3 regions of the Pseudomonas sp. FG29 genome follow, and region 1 is predicted to be linked to each of the others. Evidence: predicted binding sites of a transcription regulator. Region 1 holds the regulator's gene; each other region holds the start of a gene.

Region 1 (6,829 bases):
TGATGGTCGCCCCGGACATCCCCGGGGTGCCCTGCAACATCTTGCCAAGTGGCTTGATTACCACTTCTTCCTGACCGACCAATTGATCGACGACAAAACCGATGCGTTGACTGCCTACGGTGAGGATCACCACATGCCCTTCACGCTGCTCCTCCATGAACGCCTGCGGCACCAACCAACGCTTGAGATAGAACAGCGGCAGCGCCTTGTCGCGCACGATCACCACTTCCTGGCCATCGACCACGTTGGTGCGCGACAGATCGAGGTGGAAGATCTCGTTGACGTTGACCAGCGGGAACGCGAAGGCCTGATTCTCCAGCATAACCATCAGCGTCGGCATGATCGCCAAGGTCAGCGGGACCTTGATGACGATCTTCGAGCCCTGGCCCTTCTGCGAGAACACGTTGACCGTGCCGTTGAGCTGGGAAATCTTGGTCTTGACCACGTCCATGCCGACACCGCGACCGGACACGTCGGAAATTTCGGTCTTGGTCGAAAAGCCCGGGGCGAAGATCAGGTTGTAGCATTCGAACTCATTCAGACGTTCGGCTGCATCCTTGTCCAGCAAGCCCTTCTCCACCGCCTTGGCGCGCAGGATGTCGGCATCCATGCCCTTGCCGTCATCGGTGATGGACAAGAGGATGTGGTCACCTTCCTGCTCGGCAGACAGCACCACCCTACCTGCGCGAGCCTTACCGGCCTTCTCGCGTTCTTCCGGGGTCTCCACGCCGTGGTCGACCGCGTTGCGCACCAAGTGCACCAGCGGGTCGGCCAGCGCCTCGACCAGGTTCTTGTCGAGGTCGGTTTCTTCGCCCACCAGCTCGAGGTTGATCTCTTTCTTCAGATTGCGCGCCAGGTCGCGAACCAGGCGCGGGAAGCGGCCGAAGACCTTCTTGATCGGCTGCATGCGGGTCTTCATCACCGAAGTCTGCAGATCCGCCGTGACCACGTCGAGGTTCGACACCGCCTTGGACATGGCCTCGTCGCCGCTATTGAGGCCCAGGCGCACCAGGCGGTTACGCACCAGTACCAGCTCGCCGACCATGTTCATGATCTCGTCGAGGCGTGCGGTATCGACCCGTACGGTGGTTTCGGCTTCGCTGGCAGGCGCCTTCTCCGCCGCAGCAGGAGCTGGCGCAGCAGCACGCGGCGCAGCGGGTTCGGGCTTGGCCGCCGGCACAGCAGCTGGCTGAGGCGTAGGCTTGGCCGCCGCAGGAGCCGGTGCTGCCGCTGCGGCCGGAGCGGCAGTTGGAGCCGGCGCTACGAATTTGCCCTTGCCGTGCAACTCATCGAGTAGCGATTCGAACTCGTCATCCGTGATGTCGTCACCGGCCGGGGCACTCGGGGCGGCGGCTGGCGCGGCCGCTACAGGCGCGGCAGGCGAAGCCGGCGCGGCGAACTGGCCCTTGCCGTGCAACTGATCGAGCAAAGCTTCGAATTCGTCGTCGGTGATATCGTCACCGGCAGGTGCGGCGGGCGCGGCAGCAGCAGGAGCTGCAGGGGCCGGTGCCGATGCGGCTGGCGCGGCGAACTGACCTTTGCCATGCAGTTGATCGAGCAGCGCTTCGAATTCATCGTCGGTGATATCGTCACTGCCGGCGCTGGCTTCGGCAGCAGCCGGCGGCGTATCGCCCAGCGCATCGAGCAGTTGCTCGAACTCGCTATCGGTGATGTCGGAGGACGCAGCACTTGCAGCAGGCGTGGCAACCGGTTCGGGTTCAGGCTCCGGCGCGGCCTGCACCGCTACAGGCTCGGCAACCGGCTCGGGTTGCGCACCTGCTGGCTCGGCCAGGCGTGCCAGGGCTGCCAGCAGCTCGGGCGATGCCGGCGTAGGCTCGGAGCGTTCCCGAACCTGGCCAAACATGCTGTTGACCGCATCCAGCGCCTCGAGCACAACGTCCATCAGTTCAGCGTCAACGCGACGCTCGCCCTTGCGAAGGATGTCGAACACGTTCTCGGCAATATGACAGCACTCCACCAGCTCGTTGAGCTGAAGGAAGCCTGCTCCGCCCTTGACGGTGTGGAAACCGCGAAAGATGGCGTTCAGCAGGTTCATGTCGTCCGGTCGGCTTTCCAGCTCGACCAACTGCTCGGACAACTGTTCGAGAATCTCGCCGGCCTCTACCAGGAAATCCTGGAGGATCTCTTCATCGGCGCCGAAGCTCATGTGGGGTGCTCCTTAGAATCCAAGACTGGATAGCAGGTCGTCGACATCGTCCTGATTGGAGGCGACGTCATCACGCTTATCGGCATGAATCTGCGGACCTTCACCCGTCGACGGCGATTTTTGCTGCTGTTGTTCGGCACGCAATGCATCGTGGTCATGTTCGATACCCGCGAAGCGGTCTACCGAACTGGCCATTAGGACTAATTTAAGCAGGTTGCTTTCCACCTCGGTGACCAACTGCGTCACCCGCTTGATCACCTGACCGGTCAGATCCTGGTAATCCTGCGCCAACAGAATGTCGTTGAGGTGGTTGGACAGCTTGCTGCTGTCACGCTCGCTACGCGCAAGGAACAACTCGATGCGCTTGGCCAGCTCACGAAAACCCTCTGCGCCGATTTCCCGGCGCATGAAACGACCCCACTCGGCGCTGAGGCTCTGCGCCTCATCGGCCAGGTCATTGACCAGTGGCGCACTCTGCTCCACCAGATCCATGGTGCGGTTGGCCGCTTTCTCGGTCTGGGTGACGACGTAGTTCAGACGCTCGGTGGCGTCGGATATCTGCGACAGCTCCTTGGCATGAGGCATGCGCGGGTCGAGCTGAAAATTGACAATAGCGTTGTGCAGCTCACGGGTCAGCTTGCCGACCTCGTGATACAAACCACGATCACGAACCTTGTTGAGCTCATTGATCAGTTGCACCGCGTTGCCGAAGTTACCTTTTTCGAGGCTATCGACCAGTTCGCGGGCATTGGTTTTCAGGGACGTTTCAAGATCGCCCAATGTGGAATCATCGTGTTCCATAGCACCCTCGCGGCCGACATCAGCCGTTGACCCGCTCGAAGATCTTCTCGATCTTTTCCTTCAGCACCTGCGCAGTGAAGGGCTTGACCACATAGCCATTCACGCCGGCCTGAGCCGCTTCGATGATCTGGTCACGCTTGGCTTCGGCGGTGACCATCAGCACCGGCAGGTGCTTGAGGCGCTCATCCGCACGTACCGCACGCAGCAGGTCGATGCCGGTCATACCGGGCATGTTCCAGTCGGTGACCAGAAAGTCGAAGCTGCCGCTCTGCAGCATCGGCAACGCTGAAGTGCCGTCATCGGCCTCGGCGGTATTGGTGAAACCCAAGTCTCGCAAGAGGTTCTTGATGATCCGTCGCATCGTCGAAAAATCGTCAACGATGAGGATTTTCATGTTCTTGTCCAAGTCGACCTCCGTACAGTCCCAAACGTATTGCGTTTGCAACTACGTCCTTTAATCGTGAAACCGTTTCTGCCTGCGAGTACGCTGCGACTCAGCCAGCGCGCCATTCACTCAGCCGCGAACGCAGACGCGCCGCGCACTGACTGTGCAACTGACTGACGCGCGATTCGCTGACCCCCAGTACTTCACCGATTTCCTTCAGGTTCAGTTCTTCATCGTAATACAGCGCCAGCACCAGACGCTCGCGCTCCGGCAGGCCGGCAATGGCCTCGGCCAATGCCGCTTGAAAGCGTTCATCTTCGAGATCCCGCGAAGGTTCGAGGTGGGTGTGCCCGGCGTCTTCGTGCAGTCCGCCATGTTCACCGTCCTGCAATAGGTCGTCGAAACTGAACAGGCGGCTACCCAAAGTGTCGCCAAGAATGCCGTAGTAATCTTCCAGACTCAATTGGAGTTCGGCAGCAACCTCGTGATCTTTAGCGTCACGCCCCGTTCTCGCTTCAACGGTACGTATCGCATCGCTGACCATCCGGCTGTTGCGGTGCACCGAACGCGGTGCCCAATCGCCTTTGCGCACCTCGTCGAGCATGGCACCGCGGATGCGAATACCGGCGAATGTTTCGAAGCTTGCACCCTTGCTGGAGTCGTATTTGCGCGAGGCTTCGAGCAGGCCGATCATCCCGGCCTGAATCAGATCGTCCACCTGCACGCTGGCTGGCAGACGCGCCAGCAAGTGATAGGCAATGCGCTTGACCAGCGGCGCATAGCGCTCGATCAACTGGTGCTGGGAGTCCTGCGCACGAGCCTTGTTGTACATACGAAGTCCAGAGGCTGCTGTCATACGGCCGAGTCTGCTGTCGGTTGCTTCACCAGGCGCTCGACGAAGAACTCCAGATGGCCGCGCGGGTTGGCCGGCAGCGGCCAGGTATCGACCTTCTGAGCGATTGCCTTGAACGCCAGTGCGCATTTGGAGCGCGGGAAGGCTTCATAGACGGCGCGCTGCTTCTGCACCGCCTTGCGTACGCATTCGTCGTAGGGCACCGCGCCGACGTACTGCAGGGCGACATCGAGAAAACGATCCGTCACCTTGGTCAGCTTAGCAAAGAGATTGCGACCTTCCTGCGGGCTGTGCGCCATGTTGGCCAGCACGCGGAAGCGGCTGATGCCATGGTCGCGGTTGAGCAGCTTGATCAGCGCGTAGGCGTCGGTGATCGAGGTCGGCTCGTCGCAGACCACGACGAGAATCTCCTGCGCCGCCCGCACGAAGCTGACGACCGCATCGCCGATGCCGGCTGCAGTGTCGATCACCAACACGTCGAGGTTTTCGCTGATATCGCTGAATGCCTGGATCAGGCCGGCATGCTGCATGGGCGATAGGTTGACCATGCTCTGCGTGCCCGATGCGGCCGGCACGATGCGGATACCGCCCGGCCCCTGCAGCAGGACGTCACGCAGGTCACACTCACCAGCGATCACGTCGGCCAGGGTGCGCTTGGGGCTCAGCCCCAGCAGCACATCGACGTTGGCGAGCCCAAGGTCGGCGTCCATCAACATCACCCGGCGCCCCAGATCGGCGAGGGCCATGGACAGATTCACCGACACGTTGGTCTTACCGACACCGCCCTTGCCGCCGGTTACCGCGATCACCTGTACGGGATGCATACCCATGTTCTCTCAATACCTTGTCTAACTTCGACTTGGCCAACCGGCCGTTCGCCCCTGCAAAAAACGCAGGGTTTGCAACACTTTAGCGCTTCAGCCGACGCGCCGCGCGGTTCCTTGATAGAGACCGGCGAACAATTGCGCCATGGCGTCCTCGCTAGGCTCTTCCGGCGCCTGCAATCCCACCGCGCGGCTGACCAGCTGGTGGCTACGCGGAACGTGCAGATCATCCGGAATCCGCGGCCCGTCCGTGACATAGGCTACCGGCAGATGCTGGCCTATAGCCAGACCCAAAACCTCACCCAGACTCACGGCCTCGTCCAGCTTCGTCAGTATGCAGCCGGAAAGGCCGCAACGCTTGTAACTATGGTAGGCCGCCTTGAGCACCTGGCTCTGACTGGTAGCGGCCAGCACCAGATAATTCTTGGCTTTCAGGCCGCGCGCAGACAGGCTCTCGAGCTGCAGACGCAGGGCCGGATCGTTGGCGGGCAACCCCGCCGTATCGATCAGTACGACACGTTTCTTGGCCAGGGGCGCCAGGGCTTGCAGCAGCGACTGCCCCGGATCGATCTGAGTCACCGAGACGCCGAGGATGCGCCCCAGGGTCTTGAGCTGTTCCTGGGCGCCGATACGGAAGCTGTCCATACTCACCAGAGCGACCTGCTGAGCACCGTACTTAAGCACGTAACGCGCGGCCAGCTTGGCCAGCGTGGTGGTCTTGCCCATGCCGGCAGGGCCGACCAGGGCAATCACCCCGCCCTCTTCCAACGGCTCGACCTTGGGCGTCTTGATCGCATGGGCCAGGTGCGCCAGGAGCATGCGCCAGGCCTGACGAGGCTCGGCGACGCCCGCCACGCGGTCGAGCAACGCCTGCGACAGCTCGGCCGACAGGCCCATACGCTGCAAGCGGCGCCACAGGTTGGCCTGCTGCGGGCGACGGCTCTGCATTTGCCCCCAGGCGATGGAGCCCAGCTGTACTTCGATCAGTTCACGCAGGCCATGCAGCTCGAAGCGCATGGCATCGAGCGCACGCGGATCGACACTGGGCGCGGCAGCCACCGGCTTCTCGACGGGGCGCTGCGGCTTGACCGGGGTCGCCGGCAATTCCGGCGCCACCAGCGAGTCATTGGCGAAAAGTTGACGGTCTTTCGACGAGTCCTGTTCGGCACGGGTCGCCAGCTCCGCCTGGGCATTGGCGATGCGCGCCTGAGTCTTGCGCAGCTCGGCCTCCAGAGCCGGATTCGGTCGAACCGGCGCTGGCGCCACCTGATAGTCGAGCGCGGCGGTCAGCTCGACACCACCGGCCACGCGGCGGTTGCCGATGATGGCCGCGTCAGCGCCCAGTTCGTCACGCACCAGTTTCATGGCGGTCCGCATATCAGCAGCGAAGAAACGTTTGACCTGCATGACCCTTTACCTCAGTTCTGGCCCACAGTGGCGACTATGGTGACCTGCTTGTTGTCCGGAATTTCCTGGTAGGCCAGCACGTACATGCTGGGTACCGCCAGCCGCGCGAAGCGCGACAACATCGCCCGGATCGGACCGGCCACCAGCAGGATCACCGGTTTGCCGAGCATTTCCTGGCGCTGCGCCGCTTCCACCAGGGAACGCTGCAGCTTCTCGGCCATACCTGGTTCGAGGAGGATGCCATCCTCGCTACCCTGACCGGCCTTCTGCAGACTGTTCAGCAATATCTGTTCCAACCTTGGTTCAAGGGTGATCACAGGCAGCTCCGGCTCTAGTCCCACGATGCTTTGCACGATGGCGCGAGCCAGCGACACGCGAACGGCTGCGACCAT
Region 2 (6,829 bases), on a different contig from region 1:
GCGGCCTTAAGTACCCGTGAGACTGCCGACCGCGCGGCCAGCGTCGCCGCGGACATCAACGCCGGCATGCACCGCCAGCACCAGCAAGTGGAGCAAGCGGCCGTGGCGCTGCAGCAGATTCATGCCAGTGCTCAGGAGGTCGCCGGCAGCTCCACCCAGGCTGCCGATGCAGCACGGGCCGCCGACCAGGCCGGCCAGCAGGGTGTGCAGTCATTCGCCAAGACCACCGAAACCATCAACCAGCTCGATCAACGCCTCGAAGCTGCAATGCACAACGTGCAGGCGCTGGCTGGCAGCAGCGAGGATATCGGCCAGGTGCTCGACGTGATCTGCACCATCGCCGAGCAGACCAGCCTGCTCGCGCTCAACGCCGCCATCGAGGCGGCGCGAGCCGGCGATCAGGGACGTGGCTTCGCCGTGGTCGCCGACGAGGTGCGCCACCTGGCGGACAACACGCAAAACTCGGTGGGCAAGATCCGCCTGGTGGTGGAGAACCTGCAGCAGCTCAGTCGTGAAGTGGTCAACGGCATGCACCGCAGCCGTGAGCAGGCGCGCAACAGCGTCAGCCTGCTCGACGATACCCACACCGCCCTGCACACCATCGGCGAGGCGATCGGCGTGATCGACCGCATGAACCGACAGATCGCCGAGGCCTCGCAGGCGCAGAGCGCCGGGCTGGACGACGTGGCCCAGCGCGTCGACGGTATCCGCGCCATCAGCGCAACGCTCACCGCGCAAGTCGAGGCGTCGTCGCATATCGGCCGATCCCTGCATGACATGTCCATCCAGCAACAGCGTCTGGTGGAGCATTTCCGTACCTGACGCCGCGTACCCAGGAGCCATTTCATGAAACGTCTGCTCTATCCGCTGCTCCTCGCCGTCAGCCTGCAGGCACAGGCCCAGGACGTGATTCGCTTCTATAGCTGGAAGGATTACTTCGACCCCGCCGTGCTGCAGGACTTCGAGGCACGAACCGGCATTCGGGTCGACTACCAGGCCTACACCACCGCGCAGGAGCTGGATCAGGCACTGCGCAGCGGTGAGCCCTATGACCTGGTGGTGCCCAGCCACTTCATGCTCAGGGAACTGATCGACGAGCAGCGACTGAGCCGTATCGAGAGCCAACGCCTGCCCAGCTATGCCCGGCTCGATCCCTGGCTGCTGTCGATCCTCGCGGGTATCCCCCATGCCAATCAGTACAGCGTGCCCTACCTGTGGGGCTCCATGGGCATGGTGATCGACCAGGAGCGGGTGCAAGCGGCGTATGGTGCTGAAGCGCCGAACAGTTGGGCGCTGCTGTTCGACAGTACGAAATCGTCCAGGCTCAGCACGTGCGGCATCGGTCTGCCGGATGCGCCGGAAGAAGTCACCTCGCTGCTGCTCAACTATCAGGGACGGCGCTTGGCAGCCAGCAGCAACCGGCAGATCCAGCGCAGCGTACAGCGGCTGACGCCACTCGCCGCCCAGCTGCGCAACCTCGACAACTGGCCACACATCGAGGCCCTGGCCTCCGGCCAGTTGTGTCTGGCGATGACCTGGAGCGGACACGCCCTCAAGGCGATGCAACGCAATCCCAGGCTGACCTACCGCATCCCCCGTGAAGGCGCCCTCATCTATATCGATACCCTGGCCATCCCCAGCAATGCCAGCCACCCCGAGCTGGCCTACCAACTGATCGACTTCCTCATCGCCCCAGCCAATGCGGTGCGCAATGCCCGCACCACTCAGTTCTATGCCCCCCTGCCAAGCGATGCGGCGGAACTGCAGACGCTGATCCAGCACTCGCCATTGCAGGTACTCAGCGCAGAACAACGGCGTAGCAGCTACTTGCTGGAAAGCCTACTGCCCGCCCAGAAGCATGCCGTCGAGCAGGCCTGGAAAGGCTTCAGGGATGCAGCCCCCAAGCTGGCACAGCCATAAATCGACACGCTCATCGGGTCATTCTGCCGCTGCACACCCTCAGGTAGCGGCAAATTGACCGTCAGTCACAAAAAATTGACGCCATATTGCCAGCGAATATCAGGCTGTTAGTCTGCCCTGGACGCCGCGTTGCAGACCCCTTTGAACGGTACGCCTCAGCGGTTCCCCTCCATCCAGCCCTGGCATCACTGTCAGGTCGGCGAAATCGCCCCCGCTGCACGCCACGCCTTGCGACACGACGCACCGCGATAACGACACCCCACACTCAGCGACATGGCCCTATCGGCCAGGTCAGCTAAGGTCTTTCAAGGGTTGTCCGACAATCAGAAAGCACAAGGAATCGTCATGAATACCGTCAATCGCATGCTTCTGGATCTGAGTGTCCGTAAAAAACTACTCGGTGGCTTCGGCTTGATCCTCCTGATAACCCTCGCGACTGCCTGGATCGGCAACAGCAGTCTGAACAATACCCTCGACCGTATCGATAACCTGTTGGGGGTCAGTGAAATCGACACCCAATTGATGCGCGCACGCCAGCAGGAGAAGAACTACCTGCTACGCAACGACGAACACGCCATGCAGCAAGCATTGACCCTTTCCCAGCAGATAAGGGATCAGGCAGCCGAGAAAGAAGCCCTTCTGGTGCGCCCTGAAAACAAGACATTGATGCGTCAGATCCAGGAAGACGCCACTGGCTATCGCAGCGAACTGGAGCAATTGCAGGCCGCCGGCAAGGCCAGTAACGACGCACAAAAAGCCATGGAGGACTCCGCCCGCGCAGCGCTCAAACGCTTCACTGATCTGCAAAGTGAACTGAGCAAGCTGGCGCTCGAGCAGATCCGCATGAACGGCGATCAGGCCAGCATCGATACATTGGGACGAGCGAACCAGGCCAACGAGTTGGCCATGGAATTGCTCGAAGCACGGCGGCGCGAAAAGGATTTTCTGCTGCGGCAGGACGACCAGTACGCACAGTTGCTCGACGCTCACTTCAACTCGCTCGACAGCAAAGGTCGTGAACTGCTCGGCACCCTGCAAGACAGTGGCGCGCGCTCGGCGATGGAAGATGCCCTGCAGCAATTGGCCAGCTACCGCAGTAACTTCGGCCAGCTCAAGACCAGCATCGGTGAGCTGAATCAGAGCGAAAAGGACATGACCGACCGCGCTCGTGAGGTCGCATCTGCTTCGAGCCAGTCGCTGAAACTGCAACGCGAACTGCTGGCCAGCGACTCCAGCCATGCCAAGCAAACCCTGCTGATCGCGGCCATGGTCGCGTTCGTGCTGGGCGTGCTCTGCTCGCTGTTCATTACCCAGGCCATCGTCGGCCCGCTGCAGCGCGTGGTCGGCATTGCCCGCAAGGTCGCCGATGGCGATCTGACCGAGGACATCGCCAGCAACCGCCGCGACGAACTGGGCCAACTGATGCAGGCCATGCAGGCCATGACCCTCAGCCTGCGCGACCTGATCGGCAGGCTCGGCTCCGGCATCACCCAGCTGGCCACCGCCGCCGAGGAACTGTCGGCCGTGACCGCGCAGACCAGTGCCGGCGTTACCGAGCAGCGCATGGAAACCGAGCAAGTGGCGACTGCCATGAACCAGATGGCCGCCACCGTGCTGGATGTCGCGCGCAATGCCGAAAATGCGGCAGGCTCGGCTACCGAGGCGGAAGACCAGACCCGTGAAGGCGGCAAGATCGTGCAGTTGGCCATCACCCAGATCGAGCAACTAGCCCGCACGGTAGAGACCTCGGCCGAAGCCATCGGCCGGCTCAAGGGCGACAGCGCCAACATCGGCACCGTGCTGGACGTGATCAAGAGCATCGCCGAGCAGACCAACCTGTTGGCGCTCAACGCCGCCATCGAAGCGGCGCGTGCGGGCGAGGCCGGGCGCGGCTTCGCCGTGGTCGCCGACGAAGTACGCGCCCTGGCCAGGCGCACCCAGGAGTCCACGCAGCAGATCGAGCAACTGGTCGCTACATTGCAGAACGGCGCCGAAAGCGCAGTCGGTGTGATGGCGCAGAGCCGCAGCATGGCCGGTGACACCGTCGAGGCCGCGCGCCACGCCGGCACCGCGCTGACGCGGATCGACGAGGCAGTTTCACGCATCCAGCAGATGAACCAGCAGATCGCCACGGCATCGGAAGAGCAAAGCTCGGTCGCCGAGGAGATCAACCGCAGCATCTCCAATATCCGCGATATCGCCGAGCAATCGGCCGCCGCCAGCGAGGAAACCTCGGCAGCCAGCGTCGACCTGGCGCGTCTGGGCAGCGACCTGCAACTGCAGGTCAGCCGCTTCAAGGTCAGCTGAACGACCACCTGACCGCGCCGCCATGCTGCGCGGTCAGGCCTCGCCCCCAACAATCCGGCATCATCGCGACGCCTGGATCCCTCCTGATGAGTGAACGCTTGGCCACGAGCCAGGCAAGCGCGACCTTTTGCCTCGACAGCTAACGCTAATTGATCTTATTTAAATTACCTTAGCCTGCTAATCTTGGCGCCCCGCCCGCCCCGGATAGCTCTACCGATGTCGCCGTATCAGCGCTGCCTGCTCCCTTTTCTGGCCCTGTTCCTGGCCGCTTGCGATCAACAACCGCATTTCAGCGCAGCCGAACCGGGCGAAGCGCTGTCGGCTGGCGCCGCCACGGTACGCAAGTTCGACCACAACGCCTTCTCCCAGCCTTCGGCCAACCTGGCGCCGAGCCGCCGCCTGGACTTCTCGGTGGGCAACAGTTTCTTCCGCAACCCCTGGGTGCCGGCACCCGCCTCCACCACCGCGCGCGATGGTCTGGGCCCGCTGTTCAACACCAATGCCTGCCAGAACTGCCACATCAAGGACGGTCGCGGCCATCCGCCGGAAGCCGATGCCGCCAGCGCCGCCTCGATGCTGGTGCGCCTGTCCATTCCCGCCGGGGCCGATGACGCCGAGCGTCTGATCCATCAGGGCGTGATACCCGAACCCACCTACGGCGCCCAACTGCAGGACATGGCCAACCCCGGCATCGTCCCGGAAGGTAAGGTGCGCCTGCGTTACAGCAGCGTGCCGGTACGTTTTGCCGATGGCACCGAGGTGCAACTGCGCAAGCCGCAACTGGACATCAGCCAGCTCGGCTACGGCCCGATGCACCCGGACGTACGCGTCTCGGCACGCGTAGCACCGCCGATGATCGGTCTGGGCCTGCTCGAAGCCATCCCCGAGGCCGACATCCTGGCCCAAGCCGACCCCGACGATGCCAACGGCGATGGCATCTCCGGCCGCGCCAACCAGGTCTGGGATCGCGCCGAGCAGCGCACCGTGCTCGGCCGTTTCGGCTGGAAAGCCGGTCAGCCCAGCCTCAACCAGCAGAACGCCGAAGCCTTCGCCAACGACATGGGCCTGACCACCACCCTGATCGTCCATGACAACTGCACCGACGCGCAAAGCGATTGCCTGGCCGCCGTCAATGGCGGCGTGCCCGAGGTGAGCGACAACATCCTCGCCAGCGTACTGTTCTACAGCCGCAACCTGGGCGTGCCGGCGCGCCGCGATGTCGATGCGCCCGAGGTACTCAAGGGCAAGGGCCTGTTCCACCAGGCCGGCTGCCAGCAGTGCCATACACCGCGCTTCACCACCGCCGCCGATGCCGCCGAGCCGGAGCTGGCCAACCAGGTGATCCGCCCTTACACCGACCTGCTCCTGCATGACATGGGCGAAGGCCTGGCCGATGGCCGCGACGAGTTTCTCGCCACGGGCCGCGAATGGCGCACGCCACCGCTGTGGGGCATCGGCCTGACCCAGACGGTCAATGGCCATACCCAATTGCTGCATGACGGTCGCGCCCGCAATCTGCTGGAAGCCATACTCTGGCACGGCGGCGAGGCCGAAGCAGCCAAGCAGCAGGTGCTGAAATTCGATGCTGATGAGCGAGCAGCCCTGCTCGCCTTCCTCAATTCCCTATAAGGAGTCCGAGATGTTGCACAAGAGCCTGATCGCCTCCCTGCTTGGCCTGGCCCTGGTCGGCTGCGGCCAGCAGGATCCGGCCGCCAAGGTCACCGGCGCCCTCACCGACGGCGTGCTGCTGCCGGCCTATACCAGTTGGCAGGAAGCCGACCGCCAACTGGCCGAGCGCGCAGCGGCCTTCTGCGCCGGCAGCGCCGATCTGCCCGCCGCACGCCAGGCCTTCCTCGGCGCCATGAGCGCCTGGTCGGCGCTGCAACCGCTGATGCTCGGCCCCCTGGCCGAAGGCAACCGCGCCTGGCAGGTACAGTTCTGGCCGGACAAGAAGAACCTGGTGCAGCGCCAGGTCGAAGCACTGCTCAAGAGCAAGCCGCAGCTGACCCAGGCCGATCTGGCCAGCGCCAGCGTCGTGGTGCAGGGCCTGACCGCCTCCGAATACGTGCTGTTCGATGCCGATATCGACCTGACCCAGGACGAACAGAAAGCCCGCTACTGCCCCTTGCTGCAGGCCATCGGTCAGCATCAGCAGGCCCTGGCCGCCGACATCGTCGGCCAATGGCAAGCCGACAAGAGTGGCATGGCCGCGCAGCTCAAGAGCTTCCCCAACGAGCGCTACGCCGACTCCAAGGAAGCGGTGGCGGAATTGCTGCGCGTACAGGTCAGCGGCATCGACGGCCTGAAGAAGAAACTCGGTGCGCCGCTCGGCCGCCAGAGCAAGGGCATCCCGCAGCCGTACCAGGCCGAAGCCTGGCGCAGCAACGCCAGCCTGGCCAACCTCGGCTCGGCCCTGGCCAGCGCCGAACTGCTCTGGCACGGCAGCAACAAGGATGGCCTGCAGGCTCTGCTCGGCAGCGACCAGGCCGATCTGGCCAAGCGTATCGACGCCGCCTACCTCGACACCCGCCAGCGTCTAGCGGCCCTCGATCTGCCGCTGACCGAGCTGCTGGCCAACGAAGCCGGCCGCACTCAGCTGAGC
Region 3 (6,829 bases), on a different contig from region 1:
CTCGGTGTGATCGCCCAGGGCATGGCGCAGATCCTTGCTCTGGCCGGTGTGCAGGTTGATGGTTTCCATCTTGTCGGCGATGTCCTCGGTGGTGGTGGACACCTCTTCGATGGCGACCACCACCTGGTTCATCTCGCCGGTGAGGCGCTCCATGGCCGTGGTGATCGACTCGATGGCGCTGGCGACCTGCGCGGAATGGCGCTCACCTTCGGCGGCCAGGCCGATGCCGTTGTTCATCAGCTCATGCATCTGCCGCGTCTGCTGCTGGAATTCACCGACGATGGCGCTGATGTCGGTGGTGGCGGCGACGGTCTTCTGTGCCAGCGAGCGCACCTCGTCGGCCACCACCGAGAAGCCGCGCCCGGCCTCGCCGGCGCGTGCCGCTTCGATGGCCGCGTTGAGGGCGAGCAGGTTGGTCTGGTCGGCCAGGCTGTTGATCACGTCGACGATACCGTTGACCCGCGCACTGCTCTGGCCGAGCGCATCGACCTGGCTGTGGGTGGCCTGGATCAGTTGCGCCAGGCGGCTCATGCTGGCGACGCTGGCGGCGATCACCTGGCCGCCATCACGTGCAGCATCGTAGGCACTGGTGGTGGCGGTACCGACTTCGGCGGTGCGTTGTGCCATGTCGTTGAGGGTGGCGCTGATCTGGTGCGAGGCCGAGGCGGCCTGTTCTGTCTGCATCTCTACTTGCAGGCTGTTGTCGCCCAACTGGCGCATGGCGTCGCCGAGATGATGATGCAGGCGGTTCAGCTCATCGTTGGCGTGCAGCACCTGGGTGACGATGTCTCCGATGCCCTGGATCATCCGGTTGGCCGCGTCGGCGAGCTGGTTGAATTCGTCGCGCGGGTTGTTGCCCACCGGCAATCTGCCGGACAGATCGCCAGACGCCACGCGGCTGAGCAACTGGGTGACATTGCGCAGGCGCGTGACCAGCGTGCGCGAGGCCTGCAGCAAGGTCAGCGAGAGCAGGGCGGCGACGGCCAGGAAGCTCAGCCCCATGGCGTAGCGTGCCGACTCCTGCGCCTGCTGCGCCTCCTGGCTGCGGCGCAGCAGCAGGCCGTTCTGCAGCGCCTGCGCCTGGGCTTCGACGCTGGCCTGCAGTTGTTCGCCGAGCTGGTTCAGGCGCTGGTTCACGGCGCTGATCTGCTCGATGCTGGCATGCGCGTCGGCAAATGCCTGGGCGAAGCCGCTGACGTTCTTGCCGATCGGCGTGTCCTGCCACTCGAGGTCGGCGATCTGCGCCTGCAGCTTGACGATGGCGGCCTGGGTGATCTGGGCGAAGCCGGCATCGAAGGATGACAGGTAGTCACGCTGGCCACTCAGGGCCGCGCTGATGAAGGGCTTGATCAGGTCGAAACTGATGGCTTCCAGCGCCTTGCTCTTTTCGCTGAGGTTCTTGCGCTGGCCTTCGAAGGGCGTGAGGCCGAGGGCCTGATTCAGCACCAGCCATTGGCGCTGCTGGGCGATTTCCTCGAGCAGCACGCTCTGGATGCGCTCGGCATGTTGCACGGTGCTGGCATCATCCAGGGTGCGTGCCTGTGTCAGCAGTTGTCCGACAAGATTTTCCAGTTCGTCCAGGCCGGCCTTGTAGCTGTCGAGTCGATCCGGGCTCAGGCCCTGGCGCAGGGTGTTCTGTCGCCACCAGTGATTCATCAGCTGGGTACTCGTACTGGCATAGCCAGCGGCGCTTTCTCGCGCCTGCAGCGCAGTGCTGACGCTATGACTGGCCCACAGCGAGGCCGCAGCCATCAGCGCCAGGCTGATCAGGGTGAGCGCGATGAGGGCGCGGAATTTGTGTTGCCAGGACAGTTGAAGGTTCACGTTAACGCCTCGCCATCTTCTGAAGGATGATTCTCAGGAATCGGCAAGTTGTCATACAACTTGATTAAAAGTCTATGGCCATCTTGTCGTTCGAGAAACGCAAACGGGGCCGTGAAGGCCCCGTTGTCGTGTAGCCGCTTACCAGAGCGGCAGGCTATAGCTGAGAATCAGGCGGTTTTCGTCGAGATCATTGCCGAAGTTGGAGCGAACGGTGGCGTTGCGCCATTTCAGCCCGAGGTTTTTCAGCGGGCCTTCCTGGATCACGTAAGCGATGTCCATGTTGCGCTCCCATTCCTTGCCTTCATCGCTGCGCCCGGCCATCTCGACGTTGTCGCCGGCAATGTAGCGGGTCATGAAGGTCAGACCGGGAATGCCAAGGCTGGCAAAGTTGTAGTCGTAGCGTACTTGCCAGGAACGTTCCTGGGTGTTGGCGAAGTCGTTGATCTGGACGAAGTTGACCAGGAACGGGTCGCTGCTGGCGATGTATGGGAAGGGATCGTCGCCGCTCATGCGCTGGTAGCCGGCGCCCAAGGCATGGCCGCCCAGGCTGTAGGTAAACATGGCGCCGAAGGCCTTGTTGTCGAGGTCGCGGAAATTGCCGTCCTCACGGCTTTGCGAGTAGCGCAGGTCGCTCTTGAACGACTGGCCATCACCCAGCGGCAGCACATGCAGCAGCGTGCCGTAGTACTGCTGGTAGATGTTCTCCAGCTCACCGTAATGCAGGCCGGCGGTGAGCTGCGGGGTGAGTTTGTATTCGCCGCCGCCGAAGGTGAACGAGTCGCTGCTGCCGCCGATGCGGTTGCCGCTCATCTCGGTGTAGTCGCTGGAGTTGTTGGCCTTGATGCGATTGATCTTGCCGCCTTGCAGGGTCAGGTTGTCGACCTCCTGCACGTTGAGTAGCGCGCCCTGGAAGGTCTGCGGCAGCAGGCGCGAGTCATTGGCTGAAACGATCGGGCTGCGAAAACTCAGGGCGCCGACCTTCAGCGTGCTGTTGGAGACCTTCACCTTGCCGGTCAGTGCCAGCTTGGAATATTCGTCCTGCGAGCCGCCGGAACGATCGGCTGGCAGCAGACCGCTGCCGGCGGTGCCGTCGCCTGAGTCGAGCTTGAGGCCGAGCATGCCCAGCGCATCGACACCGAAACCGACGGTGCCCTCGGTGTAACCGGATTCCATGCGCAGCAGGAAGCCCTGCGCCCATTCTTCGGCCTTGTCGCGCGCGCCGCTCTGGCGGAAATCGCGGTTGAAATAGAAGTTGCGCATTTCCAGGTTGGCCTTGCTGTCTGCGATGAAATCGGCCTGGGCCAGGGCCGGCAGGCCGCTGCCGAGCAGCAGGGCGGATGCCAGGGGGAAATGGGGTTTCATGATGCAATGTCTCCTGTCGGGAGCGCGCAGCGGCGAGGATGGCTGCTTGGCAGAGCGCGTTTTTGGAATGATGTTGTTGTGGTCTGCGCAGAGCGCGGCGCCATTCTTCAAAGCCGAGTTCGCTGGCGTCCAACGAGAAAAACCGGGGGCTGGCGATAAGAAAATTCATCGGCAGAAGAAAAAATGCCTGGCATGCAACCTGCTACGCCCGGGGCTGCATGAGGCCCGGTGGACGGGTCTTGATGACGACACGGTAGAGAGGCGTTGTGGCATGAACCTGAGATTTCTCGAGACTTTCGTTTGGGTGGCGCGGCTGAAGAGTTTTCGCCTCACGGCGGAAAAGCTGTTCAGCACCCAGGCCTCCATCTCCAGCCGTATCGCGGCGCTCGAGGACGAGTTGGGCACGCGCCTCTTCCTGCGTGATTCGAAGGGGGTTTCCCTGACGCCGGAAGGACAGAAGGTGCTCGAATACGCCGAACGCATGATCGACACCATGCAGGCGCTGAAGCAGTCGATCAGCGACACCGGCAATATCCAGGGGCGCATTCGTGTCGGGGCGATGGATACCGTCATTCACACCTGGCTGAGTCCGTTCGTAACACGGGTGATGGAACGCTACCCGGCGGTGGAGATCGAGCTGACCGCCGATACCGCGCGCAACCTCAACGAGCAGTTGCTCAAGGGCTATCTGGACATCGTCTTCCAGACTGACATGGTTAATGGCGACAGCGTGCGCAACCTGGAACTGGCTGCCTTTCCGGTGCGCTGGATCGTGCCGACCGGCTCGCTCTACCACCGTGGTTATGCCTCGATGGACGAACTGGCGAAGGAGCGCATCATCACCTTCTCGAAGAATTCACGGCCGCATCAGGACATCCTCAACCTGCTGCATGCCGGCAGCGTCAGCGCGCCGCGCATCAACTGCGTCAACTCCATCGCCGCGATGACGCGGCTGATCCGTGACGGCTTCGGCATCGGCGCGTTGCCGCCGGCGCTGGTGCGGGACGAACTCAAGCAGGGGCTGCTGACCATCCTCGATGAGGTGCCCGAGCCGCCGCCGCTGCCCGTGGTGGCGACCTGGCGTACCGGCGTCGGCCTGGAGCTGAGCGAAGACATCATCGCCCTGGCCAGTGAGGCACTGGATGCCTACGCCGAGGAAATGGGTGAAACCTGCATAGTGCGGGTCGCCCCCGCCTCGGAACAAAAGAGCGCCTGAACCTGACGCTCAGCCAGGGCGGGCCATGCGACGGATGCTCGCTGTTGGTGCGTGGCCCGGGCGAATGCCCCCTTTGCTCTCATAACGAATTCCGATCATGCGCTGCCGGTTTTTCTAGTTGGACAGGGTAGGGCGATGCGCTGAGACTCGAAATCGTCTTCCAGCCGCGCTCTGCGGCGCACTCAGAACAATGAACAGGAGAGCACCATGAACAGCATCGCAACGCGTTTCGCCATGACCGCTTTGGCTTGTGCCCTGGGCTTCGGCGTCCAGGCCGGCGAACGCTGGAACATGACCGCCGAGAACCCCGACGGCAACTTCATCACCACCGTGGCCAAGGAGTTCGCCCAGGACGTGGAAAAGTCCAGCAACGGCGAGTTGCAGATCCGTGTGCACGCCAACTCGGTGCTGTTCAAACGTCCTGAGGTCAAGCGTGCGGTGCAGACTGGCCAGGTGCAGGTGGGTGACGTGCTGATGTCGGTGCTGGGCAACGAGGACCCGATCTTCGAGATCGACAGCGTGCCGTTCCTGGTACGCAACTACGAGCAGGCTCAGGCCCTGTGGGCCGCCAGCCGTCCAGCCGTGGAGGAGCGTCTGGCCAAGCAGGGCATCAAGTTGCTGTACGCCATGCCCTGGTCGCCGCAGAGCATCTTCACCAAGACGCCGGTGACCAGCATGGACGATTTCAAGGGCATGAAATTCCGTGCCTACAACCCGGCCACCTCGCGCATGACTGAACTGATGGGCGCGGTGCCGACGGTGATCCAGACCGGCGAGATCGCCCAGGCCTTCAGCACCGGCATGATCAACGGCATGCTCACCTCGCCGACCACGGGCGTGGATTCCCAGGCCTGGGACTTCTCTTCCTATTACTACGACGTCAAGGCCTTCATTCCGAAGAACTTCGTCATCGTCAACGCCCGAGCCTTCGCCCGCCTGCCACAGGCGACCCAGACCGCCGTGCTGGAGGCGGCCAAGCGTGCCGAGGAGCGTGGCTGGGCGATTGCCCAGGAGAAGACCGGTGAGCTGGTCAAGACCCTGGCCGATAACGGCATGCAGGTGTCCGAGCAGGCACCGGCGGCGGTGGAAACCGGCTTCGAGCAGATCGGTCAGACCATGACCGAGGAGTGGCTCAAGCGCGCCGGCGCCGATGGCCAGGCGATCCTCGACGCCTACCAGCGCTAATCCGGTTGCCCGCCGTCGCCCCAGCGACCGCGGGCTATTCTTCAAGGCTTGCCCAGGGAGCCCGTAGTTCATGACCCCACTGCACAAGCTCTACACCTTGTCCGGATGGCTGTCCGGCCTGTTTCTCATCCTGATCTGTCTGCTCGTCGTGGCGCAGATCGTCGCTCGTCAGTTGGGCACCATGGTGCCTGCTGCCGATGAGTTCGCCGCTTATGCGATGGCGGCGTCGGGTTTTCTCGCCTTGCCCTATGCGCTGCAGCGCGGCGTGCATATTCGTGTGGAACTGCTGCTGCGACTGCTGCCCGCTGGTGGTCGGCGCGTGGCCGATGTGCTGGCCACGCTGGTTGGCCTGGGTATCGCGGCATACATGGCCTGGTATTGCGCGTCGTTCGTGCTGGAATCCTACGAATTCAAGGAAGTGTCGTCCGGCCTGTTGCCGATTCCCATGTGGTTGCCGCAACTGCCGATGCTGCTCGGCACCCTGATTCTGGTGGTGGCGATGGCTGAGCGCCTGGTGTTGACCTGTCTGGGCAAACCCTTCGAAGCCGCCGAAGCCGGCACGGCGATGAGCGAGTGAGCCTGCGGGCTCGACCCTTAAATGCGGCCAGCGCCGCACTGCATTCGTGAGTGAACCCGTGGACTACACCCTCATTACCGTAACCCTGCTGCTGGCGCTATTCATGCTGCTTGGCGGCGGCGTCTGGGTCGCCTTGTCGCTGCTCGGCGTCGGCATCATTGGCATGGAGCTGTTTGGCGGTGCGCCGGCCGGCTCGATTCTCGCGTCCACCAGTTGGGCTTCCAGCGCCAGTTGGACGTTGACGGCGCTGCCGCTGTTCATCTGGATGGGCGAGATCCTCTATCGCACGCGCCTGTCCGAAGACATGTTCAACGGTCTGGCGCCTTGGATGCGTGGCCTGCCGGGGCGGCTGTTGCACGTCAACGTATTCGGTTGCGGTCTGTTCGCTGCCGTCAGCGGCTCTTCTGCCGCCACTGCAGCCACCGTCGGCCGCATCTCCCTGCCGGAGCTGAAATCGCGCGGCTACCCCGAATCCATCGCCATGGGCTCGCTGGCCGGTGCCGGCACGCTCGGCCTGCTGATTCCGCCGTCGATCATGATGATCGTCTATGGCGTGGCGGCGCAGGTGTCCATCTCGCGTCTGTTCATCGCCGGCATCCTGCCGGGCCTGTTGCTGTTGGCGATCTTCAGTGGCTACCTGATGCTCTGGGCTGCCTGTAATCGCA

Evidence for each region. Region 1 encodes FliA, which starts transcription of late flagellar genes. Its sites were predicted from a motif close to CTAAAGTTTNNNNNNNNNNNGCCGNTAA; they were not measured.
Region 2: a site for FliA is predicted at 2,216-2,243, ahead of ACODS1_RS09315 (methyl-accepting chemotaxis protein). Genes of this name have one in related genera too.
Region 3: a site for FliA is predicted at 1,862-1,889, ahead of ACODS1_RS13270 (methyl-accepting chemotaxis protein). Genes of this name have one in related genera too.

The regions. Positions count from the first base shown of each region.
Region 1 is NZ_JBMDJU010000015.1:85,755-92,583, reverse strand. It holds gene ACODS1_RS16145 (chemotaxis protein CheA) at 1-2,167, opposite strand, end outside; gene ACODS1_RS16140 (protein phosphatase CheZ) at 2,180-2,968, opposite strand; gene ACODS1_RS16135 (chemotaxis response regulator CheY) at 2,988-3,362, opposite strand; gene fliA (RNA polymerase sigma factor FliA) at 3,463-4,209, opposite strand; gene fleN (flagellar synthesis regulator FleN) at 4,206-5,036, opposite strand; gene flhF (flagellar biosynthesis GTPase FlhF) at 5,124-6,437, opposite strand; gene flhA (flagellar biosynthesis protein FlhA) at 6,449-6,829, opposite strand, start outside.
Region 2 is NZ_JBMDJU010000006.1:101,644-108,472, reverse strand. It holds gene ACODS1_RS09325 (methyl-accepting chemotaxis protein) at 1-822, shown strand, start outside; gene ACODS1_RS09320 (extracellular solute-binding protein) at 847-1,920, shown strand; gene ACODS1_RS09315 (methyl-accepting chemotaxis protein) at 2,266-4,227, shown strand; gene ACODS1_RS09310 (di-heme oxidoreductase family protein) at 4,444-5,856, shown strand; gene ACODS1_RS09305 (imelysin family protein) at 5,867-6,829, shown strand, end outside.
Region 3 is NZ_JBMDJU010000011.1:20,321-27,149, forward strand. It holds gene ACODS1_RS13270 (methyl-accepting chemotaxis protein) at 1-1,824, opposite strand, end outside; gene ACODS1_RS13275 (OprD family porin) at 1,963-3,186, opposite strand; gene ACODS1_RS13280 (LysR family transcriptional regulator) at 3,458-4,402, shown strand; gene ACODS1_RS13285 (TRAP transporter substrate-binding protein) at 4,610-5,587, shown strand; gene ACODS1_RS13290 (TRAP transporter small permease) at 5,658-6,164, shown strand; gene ACODS1_RS13295 (TRAP transporter large permease) at 6,223-6,829, shown strand, end outside.